2 regions of the Pantoea sp. X-Soil-ISGK-275 genome follow, and region 1 is predicted to be linked to the other one. Evidence: predicted binding sites of a transcription regulator. Region 1 holds the regulator's gene; the other holds the start of a gene.
The links. The regulator LexA, encoded in region 1, represses DNA repair genes until DNA is damaged. The targets are predictions, from matches to a motif close to TNCTGTATGTACATACAGNA.

Region 1 (5,359 bases):
TCTGCTCAGCACCGTGCCGTTCGCGGATTTGTTATAAACAAAAAAGGCGCACTGAAGCGTAATATTGTTCAGTTAAGCGCAGAGCGACTTTCGTTCGCTTTGCGCTGAGGCAGTTGCAGCACCTTCGTGCGGCGACCGAGCAGAGAGCGCCTGGCCGCGCCCTCTGCACTCCCGGGCCTTGCGCCAGCCCAGCTCGCCGCTGCGCGGTGCCTTCACTCGTTCACGATTCCTGACGGACCGGTGGCGATTCGCTCCTGCTCAGCGCCACCTCTCGCCGCATCCATGCGGCTCGCCCTGGAATCCCTCACTCGTTCAGCGAGTTGGGATGTCGCCTCAACACCCGCGCTGCACCATCAAGGCATAATTTTGACTCGCCATCGCTACAAGTCTCGTAGGGTCGCCATTCATGGCGACCGAGATGAGTCATCAGGCAGGAGGGATCGTGGGAGAATAGCGAGGACTTAGCAGGGCGCACCGAAGTGCGCCTTTGTGTTTTCATGTCGCCTACTAATCGTGGGTGACCGCGCTCTCAATCGTCAGACGGACATCGCTGGTGACCAGCTCCGCCAGCATCTGCCACATCATATGGCTGCGTTCCGCATCGGCATCGCCTTTGTCACTGATATAACCTTCATCACGCAGCGTAAGTACCAATGCAGTGAATACCGCTTTATCAAAGAACTCGGGTGCGTTGATACCGTGCAATACAGAAAGGCGTTGAGCCAGGGTGCGGCTCTCTTTCTCCAGCGTGCCACGGTTGATGGCCGGTTTCGCGCTGAGGATAGCGAAGGTAATCGCGAAGCGCTGAAGCGTCTCACGAATACCCGCCGCCAGCAGTTGCAGCGAACGGTGACGTGCCGGCGTCATTCTTAGTTGACCATCCTGCAAGGTGATCAGGCCCTGGCGCGCCATCTCTGCACAGAGTGCGTTAAGTAGTGCAGGCAACTCCGCCTTGTCCCAGCGTAAGAACAACTCGCTCTTTAGCATCGGATATACCAGGCTCACCTGACGCAGCAGCTCTGCTTCGCTGATTTCACGATGTTGCTGCACGATGGCGGCAATCAACGATGGCATCACTAACATGTGATGAATGTTGTTGCGATAGTAGGTCATCAGCACTGCCTGCTCGCGCGGCAGAATGATAATGTCGCCAATGCTGTCTTGCTCGGTCTCGAACTTGTTCATGCCCATCGCGTGGTCAAGCAGCGCTTCGGCGCTCATATCGGGCACCGTGGCTTCTGGCGAATACGGCACGTTGCGCAGCAGTTGGGTGTAGCACTCTAACTGCTCAATCAGCTGTTCGCGAGTTAATGAACGCTGACGTGACGCCAGCAGCGCAGTCACGCACAGGTTCATGGCGTTGGCCGCACCGGCTTCGTTAATGCGCACCATCAGCTTCGCCGCAATGTCATTCACAGCAGGTGTCATCCACGCAGGGCGTTGCGGTTCGATAGGATCAATCGCATCGCGCCAGTCCGGCACGTTTTTGTTCAGGTAGTTCATCAACGGCAGCGGTTCGCCGAAGTTAACGTAGCCCTGACCAAGATTGCGCAGCTTACGCAAGCCGCGCACCATCTGCAGGAAGCTCTCTTTCTCTTTGGCCGCGCCACGCAGCTCTTTGGCATACGTGCCCACTTCCATCACGTGCTCGTAACCGATGTAGATCGGCACGAAGGTGATCGGGCGACTGCCGCCACGCAGCATCGCCTGCAGCGTCATCGACAGGGTGCCGGTTTTCGGGTCCAGTAAACGGCCGGTACGCGAACGTCCGCCTTCCACAAAATATTCAACGGAGTAACCACGGCTAAACAGCTCGCCGAGATATTCACGGAACACGGTGGAATAGAGTTTGTTGCCCTTAAAGGTACGACGAATAAAGAACGCGCCCAGGCGACGGAAAATCGGGCCGGCTGGCCAGAAGTTCAGGTTGATCCCCGCAGCAATGTGCGGCGGCACCAGGCCTTGATGATAAAGCACGTAGGAGAGCAGCAGATAATCCATGTGGCTGCGGTGGCAGGGCACATAGACAATCTCATGACCATCCTGCGCCAGCTGACGCACGCGCTCACCGCCATGTACGTTGATGCCCTGATACAGGCGGCTCCACAGCCAGCCCATCACGCGGTCAGTGACCTTAATCGCTTCGTAAGAGAAGTTCGCCGCCACTTCTTCCATCATTTCGATGGCGTTCTGCTGGGCTTTCTCATGCGAAATCTTTTTGCTGCGTGCTTCATCTTCTACCGCTTTTTCAATCGCTTTGGACTGTAAAAGCTTGTTGAAGAGATCCTGACGTGCAGGCAGACGCGGGCCGACCGCAGCCAGACGTTGGCGGGCAAAATGAATGCGCGCCACGCGAGCCAGCTTCTGCGCAATCGACTTATCGGTACCGTGTTCGGTCGCCATCTGGCGTAGCGAAACGGTTTGCGAGAAGCGGACAAAGCTGTCGCGGCCGTGCCACAAAATGGCGAAGAACTTCTGCACGCCATTCAGCACGCGCAGATGCGGCGTGGATTCACCGGATGTTTCACGTCCCGGCGCGCGACCAAACATCACCGCGACCGGCAGCATTTGCACGTCGAGTTGCGGGTTGCTGCGGTGCAAATCCAGATAATCGTGGAACAACTTCACCGATTCGGGATTGGCCACGAAATAGGGAATCACGCGTGGGCCATCGTGGATAAACACGTGGCGCGGCAGCAGGGTGCCATCGATCTCCAGCGGAGCCAGCGGATCGGGCAGATCATGTTTCAGGCATTGAGCACGCAGCGTGAGCAGATCAGCCTTTGAATCATAAGGCAAAACATACATCACCGGACGTGTCGGATCGATCCCGTGTTCAGAAACGGGATCGGTCGGAATGACCTTACTTTTTACCAAAATAGAGAGTGGTAAATTCAATAATTTGTAATAGAGTTTACGCCAACCTGACATAGACAACTTTAAGCCTCTTGTTAGCAAAGCGCGGCAAGCATACCAGAAAGCGCAGCGAAGGTCTGTGGCTCTGCCGCCTCAAACTGCCCACACATTGACGTCAAAATAGTTCAAGGGTTCCATAGACATGGCAAATAACGTCACCGGTTTAATAAGAATAGTGAAAGCAGCCGGTTATTCCTGGCAGGGCCTACGTGCCGCATGGCAGCATGAAGCCGCATTTCGGCAGGAAGCCGTTGCCGCGCTGGTGGCCATTCTCGTGGCGTGCTGGCTGGATGTAGATACCCTCTCCCGCATCTTGATGATTGGCTCGGTGGTGCTGGTTATCATCGTTGAGATCCTTAATAGCGCTATCGAGGCGGTGGTCGACCGCATCGGGCAGGAACAACATCCGCTCGCGGGCCGCGCCAAAGATATGGGATCGGCCGCCGTATTGCTGACTATCTTACTGGCTCTGTTCGTCTGGATCGCGCTGCTCTGGACGCATTTGAGATAGGGATTCCAGATTCATCAAACCGCTGATTTTTCCCTCTGTTACGGTTTTCATTTCGCGAATACCTGTATATACTCACAGCGACTGTATAAACAACCAGGGGGCGGGATGAAAGCGTTAACTGCACGGCAGCAACAGGTCTATGACCTGATTCGCGACCATATTAACCAGACGGGCATGCCGCCAACGCGTGCGGAAATTGCTGCGCAACTGGGTTTTCGCTCGCCCAATGCTGCTGAAGAGCATCTGAAAGCGCTGGCGCGTAAAGGCGTAATTGAAATTGTTTCCGGCGCATCGCGCGGGATTCGTTTACTAATGGAAGAAGAACCAAGCGAAGGGTTGCCGCTGATTGGTCGCGTCGCTGCCGGTGAACCCTTGCTGGCGCAGGAACATATTGAAGCCCACTATCAGGTGGATGCGAATCTGTTCAAACCGAGTGCCGATTTCCTGCTGCGCGTGAGCGGCATGTCGATGAAAGATATCGGCATTATGGATGGCGATCTGTTAGCCGTGCATAAAACGCAGGAAGTGCGTAACGGCCAGGTTGTCGTGGCGCGCATTGATGATGAAGTCACCGTGAAACGCTGGAAAAAGCAGGGCGCGATTGTCCATCTGCTGCCGGAAAACACCGATTTCCAGCCGATTGTCGTTGATACCCGTGAGCAGTCGCTAACCATTGAAGGTTTAGCTGTCGGGATTGTACGCAACGGCGAGTGGCTCTGATCAGTTTCTGATCCTCCCCAACTGCGGCGGTGCGAATTTGCGCTGACCGCAGTCTGCTGTTTTACTTCTCTGTGACTCTTTCTGCGGCTCATGCTGGCGCCATTACGCTGATTACCGCACACAACGGAATGGGCTGATGCAGCTGTTTTCCTCTTCAGATAAAACACTCTGGCGGCTAGCGCTGCCGATGATCCTGTCAAATATCACCGTCCCGTTACTGGGCGTGGTGGATACCGCCGTTATTGGTCATCTCGATAGCCCGATTTACCTCGGTGGCGTCGCCGTGGGCACAACAGCGACCAGCTTCATCTTTATGCTTCTGCTATTCCTGCGCATGAGCACCACCGGATTGACCGCTCAGGCATTTGGCGCCAATGACAAAACCGCGCTGGCGCGCGCCTTAACGCAACCGCTGCTGATTGCCCTGGTTTTTGGCGTGCTGTTTATGGTGCTGCGAACGCCGGTAAGCAGCCTGGCGGCAGCTTTAATGGGCGGCAGCCCGGAAGTGCAGCAGCAGGCGCAAATATTTATTGAGATTCGCTGGCTGAGTGCCCCCGCAGCCTTAGCCAATTTGGTGATTCTTGGCTGGCTGCTAGGCGTGCAGTATGCGCGCGCACCGATGGTGCTGCTGATCATCGGCAATCTGGTGAATATCCTGCTTGATCTGCTGTTCGTACTCAAACTGCATTGGGGTGTGGCTGGCGCGGCGGCGGCCACCGCGCTGGCAGAATATGTCACGCTGGGCGTGGGTTTGTGGATGGTGGCGCGCGTGCTGAACATGCGCGGTATCCATTTTACTCTGCTTAAAAGCAGTTGGCGTGGCGATGCGGCGCGGCTATTCCGCCTCAATCGCGACATTATGCTGCGTTCTTTGATGCTGCAAATTTGCTTCGCGTCACTCACCATCCTTGGCGCGCGGATTGGCCCGGATGTGGTGGCGGTCAATGCGGTGCTGTTGATGTTTCTCACTTTTACCGCATACGCGCTGGATGGTTTTGCCTATGCGGTTGAAGCCTGTTCGGGTGAAGCGGTTGGGGCCAAAGATCGCAGTCGGCTGTTGCTGATTTGGCATGCGGCTTGTCGTCAGGCTTGCTTCGTTGCAGCAATCTTTGCGCTGATTTATGCGTTCACCGGTCCGCAAATTGTGGCGATGCTGACGTCACTGGAAGCGCTACGCGAGATGGCCGACCGCTATCTGATTTGGCAAGTGAT
Region 2 (5,359 bases), on a different replicon from region 1:
CAGCGCTGATAACGATCGGCTTCTTATCCGGATTTGTTCGACAGACCTTATCTGACAAATGCCACAGGGATATCTTTCCAATTTGTGGTCCATGCTGGGGAAAGCAGCTCCCGTTTCATTTTCCACTCGTTGTTCACTCCCTGACGCGCAAACCACAGGTTTCCCAGCCCGGACTGGTTAATACCGTCCAGCACCTTCATCAGCTGCGCGCTGTTTTTTCTCGGCTGATCTTCATCGAACAGGTTCAGCTGGCTGACGCCATGCGGCGTGAAGTCATCAAGCATGATGCCTGCCGTCATATAACGGCGACCTTCCAGCCAGATGCGGTCCAGCGAGCGCATGGCCACCTCAATGACGTCACGCGTATCCTGCGTCGGGCTCGGGAGCTTCTCACCAGCGCTGTTGCCGTAGAACACCTCATCTTTCGCGTGCGGCGAGGTCCGGATAAATACGCCAACGTGCCGGCAGAACTGACGCTCTTTCCTGAGCTTCTCGGCTGCGCGCGTGGCGTACTGGCAAAGCGCCTCCTGCATGGCCACCTTTGTGGTGATGCGTTCGCCGAAAGAGCGACTGGAGACGATCTGCTGTTTCGCCGGCGGCATCTCCTCGAGGGGTATGCATGATTCGCCGTTGAGTTCGCGCACGGTTCGCTCAAGCACAACGCTGAAATTTTTGCGGATGAGGGCAGGGTGCGCTCGCGCCAGCTGCAGAGCATTTTCAATACCCATCAGGTTAAGGCGCTTGCCGATGCGACGCCCCACGCCCCAGATTTCCTCTACGGGCTGATTCAGGAGAAGGGTTTCGGTTCTTTTAGGATTGCCGGGCGTCAGCGCAAGCACGCCGCGGAACTGCTTCCACTCCTTGCTGGCCCACTGCGCAGATTTCGCCAGAGTTTTGGTCGGCCCCATGCCGACGCCCACGGTCAGGCCGGTTGTGGCCAGTACGTGCGCGCGCAGGCGCCGCCCGAAATGCTCAAAGTCCTCGCAGCCATCGATGCCGGTTAAATCGAGGAACATTTCATCAATGGAATACTGTTCAACCCGGGGCGTCATTTCTTCCAGCGCTGTCATAATGCGCTGCGAAAGCGAGTGATATAGGGCGTAGTTGCTTGAAAATACGTGAACTTTCTCAGGATATTCCTGAGATTTAAGCTGAAACCACGGCATACCCATTTTGATACCCATGGCGATTGCTCCGACCGATCTTGCGATTACGCAGCCATCGTTATTACTCAACACAACCACGGGTTTGCCGCGCAGGTCCGGCCTAAACAGCGCCTCGCAGCTGGCATAAAACTTGTTCGCGTCGGCTATTCCAAACATAGGCATGGTTACCTCCGGCGTGCGCGGGTACTGTTGAAAAACCATGTGACCACGCCAAGCAGCTGCAGCTCCTCCGGATAGATGATGGGGTAGGCCGGATTCATGGGCAGCAGGGCAAGGCACGGCTGCAGCTGCAGGCGCTTGACCGTGAACTCGCCGTCTACCTCCGCGATGACGATGTCGTGGTGCGCGGCCTCTTCTGCCCGGTCAACCACCATGACGTCGCCATCAAACAGGCCGAGATCCTGCATGCTGTTGCCGCTGGCGCGCACGAAAAACGTCGACGCGCGCCGGCGAATGCAGAGCTCGTTGAGGTCGAGCTCTTTTTCGACGTAATCCTGTGCAGGGGAGGGGAAGCCGGCCGCGCAGGGCTCCGCGTAGAGCGGCACGCGGACTCTGGGCGTAAAGATGGGTGGCCAGAGCACAGTGAGATCCGAAGAACATGCTGCCTGTTTCATAGAGCAGCCCTCTGCAGATGATCCGGCGGTAAGGCAATTGCTGTCTGTATGTCGCGCATAAAAATCCTCCTCAAATTGATACTGTTTTTATATACAGTATTATTGAGGCGGATTTTTCTGGCAAGTCCCCTTAGCTGAATGAGCGACGTTAAGCCGCTCATCTGCCTGAATGGCGACCAGTTTTATTTTCCTGAGACTTAGGACGTTAGTTTCTGAAGCATCAAGTCTTTACTGAGCTGAACGGAGCTAAGTGAATTCAACTATTACGGCGCCAGCTGGGTAACAGTGGTCTGGAGTGAAATCTGGCGGCTTAATGACGTATTGAGGCATCAGAAAGAAGTCTCCGCATGACATGCCAGCCTGATTTTTTTGAAGTAGAGAGTACAGGCATAAGATGTCCGTTAAGTGCCAGGAGCGGACGTTAATGAGAACAATCTGTGGTAATCAACGGGGTGTAGGTCAATTAGATCGGACTGCCCCGCCTCGGTAGACGATCCTGCCCTATAGTTGGAGCATGAATTTCTCCCCGAAGCATTAATCAGATTGGCGGCGAACCTCGATTTCAACAATGTGGCGAGGTGTTCGCCCAAGCCGAGGATCTCCGTTGGCGACGGCGATGATGTCCTCATGCTCGTCGCCAGCCCACAGGCCAACAAGCTCGTGCAGAAAAAAATCCGCGTAGGAACAGCTAGCGTCGCGCACCTGCATCGCCAAAACCGTGGATTTGCTCGTGTGCAATTGGGTCAAATTTCTGACAAGCCGCGCTGTGGCAACCCAGAGAACCGGGCGAGGCGAGGCAGGAGTCGTGAATAGATAGTAGGCGTGTTCTGACTGCTTGAGTATGTCCTCGCACTGCTTCAGGTCGATGCCTACCGTCGAACTGAAGGCCCGTCCCGAATTAGTGCCTTTGCGCTTTTTCACCTGCATAAGGGTCGCACGCTGGACCACTGTTTCCCCCTTGTCCACGATACGGCTCAGGAACAGCACGTCTGCCCCCAGCGGAGCCCCGGCTGGTGTGTTTGCCCCTTCCTCTCGCTTGCTGGGTTGACGCACCTTCACTGTCAGGCTCGGATACGTCGCCCGCGTCGTAACCGAGAGTTGGCGCAACTGGCTGCTCGCGTTGCCGATCGCCTCCTTTGTCAAAGCCAGGAGGCGCGCCGTATGGACCTCCTCGTCCTCTCCCCAGGTCTCCGAATATTCGCGACAAAATGCTTCCTCAATCTGGCTAAGCGCCCTATGGATGACGCGCTCCACGGAAGGGTCGCTCAGCCAAGTTTGGGCTCCTACGCTAGGCAACGCAGTAGCACCCTCGCCCCGGCCAACTGGCCCCTCCAGATCCAGTGCCCCTTGCTTGGACCGTAGTAGTCCCTTGCCCCTCAGTTGTAGTTGCCGTACATGAGTGCCAACAAGCCGATTCGCAAACGCCAGATGCTCCTCGTCATCCATCAATCGCAAAAGCACTGGCTCGACTTCGGCGAATGCCGTCTGCTCGAGCCAAAGGCAGGCAAAATTGAGGAGCCCCTGGGCTAACTCAGGTTCCTCATTCACCTGATCGAACAGATCCTGCCGCCAGGCCTCGCGGGCGGCTGGGCCCAGTTGGGTCCACAGCGTTTCTCGATCCCACGCCGGGGATGGCAATTCTCTGAGGCTGGCAACGACGCTTTGCTGACTAGACCGCGCTGGGTCTCCAAACCCGTACCAAGCCGCTGCAAGTGCGAGGTCCGAGGGTATAGTGTCCACGGACAATGTAGTAAGCCTAGAGAAGGCCTTGGCAACGCAATCCTTGATATTGTCTTTCTTCTCTTTCTTCGAACGGATGTTCCAGCGCAGGAACAGATTACGTACATCCTCCGGCAATATCGCGCGGCAATGTTGGATTAGCTCAGGAAAGACTGACGGATCTGCTCGTTCAAAAACCTGTTCGCAAGCCCACCGGGATGTCTGCACTGTCGGCGAATGCGCAAATAGAGAGGAGACGAACTCAAGTATTCCGCGGTTTGAATAGTCCGACGTCATGTCGATATTTTTTTCCAAGTAGTCGCGTACACGATGCCAATACTGCTGGACCAGTTGTTCGAAAGCCCAAGCATTCGCCCCCTGATGAGGGTCGACTAGTTGAAGAACATAGATGCAATCTTCCTCGGACGTATTGACCACCAACGCCTTCATGATCTGCTGATCGTCCAAATATTTATTCCGAGAATATGAACGGTTAGCGAGCAACCATTTAACCCAAATCGCACGTGGCTCGATTTCCGCCACAATGATTTCACGTAAGCCCGGGGGATCGCCATTAAGTATGCCATCCCAGAAGATATCCTGAGCGCGCTGGTAAGAATTTGGGTCCAAGATAGAGGACGACTTCTCGATCCCCGTGGTTCCGTGTCCGAGAATTTTTAAGGTCAGCGCTATCTGCCCCTGCTGTGCCGCAGCCACGAATTCGGCCGTAAAGTGCTCACGCTCAGTTTGCGAATTATATGGCCAACTCGTATCCGTAAACCTGAGGTTCTCAGTTGATAGGTGGGAGTAGTCCAAACGAAGCATGTCTTTGTGGATGGTAAAATACAGTGCGAGGAATTCGACAAGCGGCTGCGCCCAACCTTCCAACGAAATACTGGCAACTGCCGATTGATTGTCGAAGTCAATATTTACGAACAAGATGATCTCCCTTTCCCCGTAGCTGGCACCGACGACCTTCGCCATGGTGGTCTGCAGATTCTCAATCTGTCTACCGTAGACAAATCGCAGGCGGTTCAAGGAACCGCCCTTAGACAAGAACAGACATTATAGAATTCCGGAGATCTTTTTATTACTTCTACCTAAATAAATTTGCATATTACCGATCCACTTTAGCCAAACCATGGTTGACCTGTTCCCAGTTGGTTGACACACGGCATTGTTAGCAAGTTTCATGGTGACTCAACTACGGACTTCTGCTCTTCGCTCAATGCAGACCTGGCAGCGCTATAGGCGGTCCGCTCCGTATTTTGTTTCGCGAGTTATATTTTTCGCGGTTGCGTATTGAAAAAAAGATGAACAGTACCTATTTCATTATTTTCCGTGCTAATGGTTTTTCCTTTTCAGGAGTACCCTTACGTGAATGCGAAAAAAAAGGCGGATGATTCGAGTGGGCGTTTTAACACTAGCCCTGAAGTGAAAATTCTGGTCTGGATCCGTGCAGCGGGTCATTGTGAACTCTGCGGAACCGATCTGACCCATGATTTTCGTATCGGTACGCCGATGAAATGGGGAGAAGTGGCCCATATTCTTCCTGCCAGCCCGAAAGGCCCCAGGGGAAACGCCACACACAGCGAAGAAGAGGCCCTGGCACTGACGAATGACAGCGAGAATCTTATGCTACTGTGTCCGGGATGCCATGACCGGGTTGATCGTGACGGCGATAATTATCCCGAAGACGATCTTAGCGGACTTCACTCTGCCTGCCTGACCAGAATTCGCCTAGCGGCTTCCACGCCCGGGGAGGAACGCGCCATACCGGTTATCATTCAAAGCCAGCATCATCAGACTCTGGTTGCAATTCCTGCGCAGGCCCTTCTTACCGCAATGTCTGCAGAAGGG

Region 2: a site for LexA is predicted at 1,860-1,879, ahead of umuD (translesion error-prone DNA polymerase V autoproteolytic subunit). Genes of this name have one in related genera too.

Annotation. Positions count from the first base shown of each region.
Region 1 is NZ_AP035976.1:375,331-380,689, forward strand. It holds gene ubiA (4-hydroxybenzoate octaprenyltransferase) at 1-37, shown strand, start outside; gene plsB (glycerol-3-phosphate 1-O-acyltransferase PlsB) at 508-2,931, opposite strand; gene AC6I8A_RS01675 (diacylglycerol kinase) at 3,059-3,427, shown strand; gene lexA (transcriptional repressor LexA) at 3,533-4,147, shown strand; gene dinF (MATE family efflux transporter DinF) at 4,284-5,359, shown strand, end outside.
Region 2 is NZ_AP035978.1:156,815-162,173, reverse strand. It holds gene umuC (translesion error-prone DNA polymerase V subunit UmuC) at 48-1,322, opposite strand; gene umuD (translesion error-prone DNA polymerase V autoproteolytic subunit) at 1,331-1,780, opposite strand; gene AC6I8A_RS24315 (hypothetical protein) at 2,315-4,483, opposite strand; gene AC6I8A_RS24310 (HNH endonuclease) at 4,877-5,359, shown strand, end outside.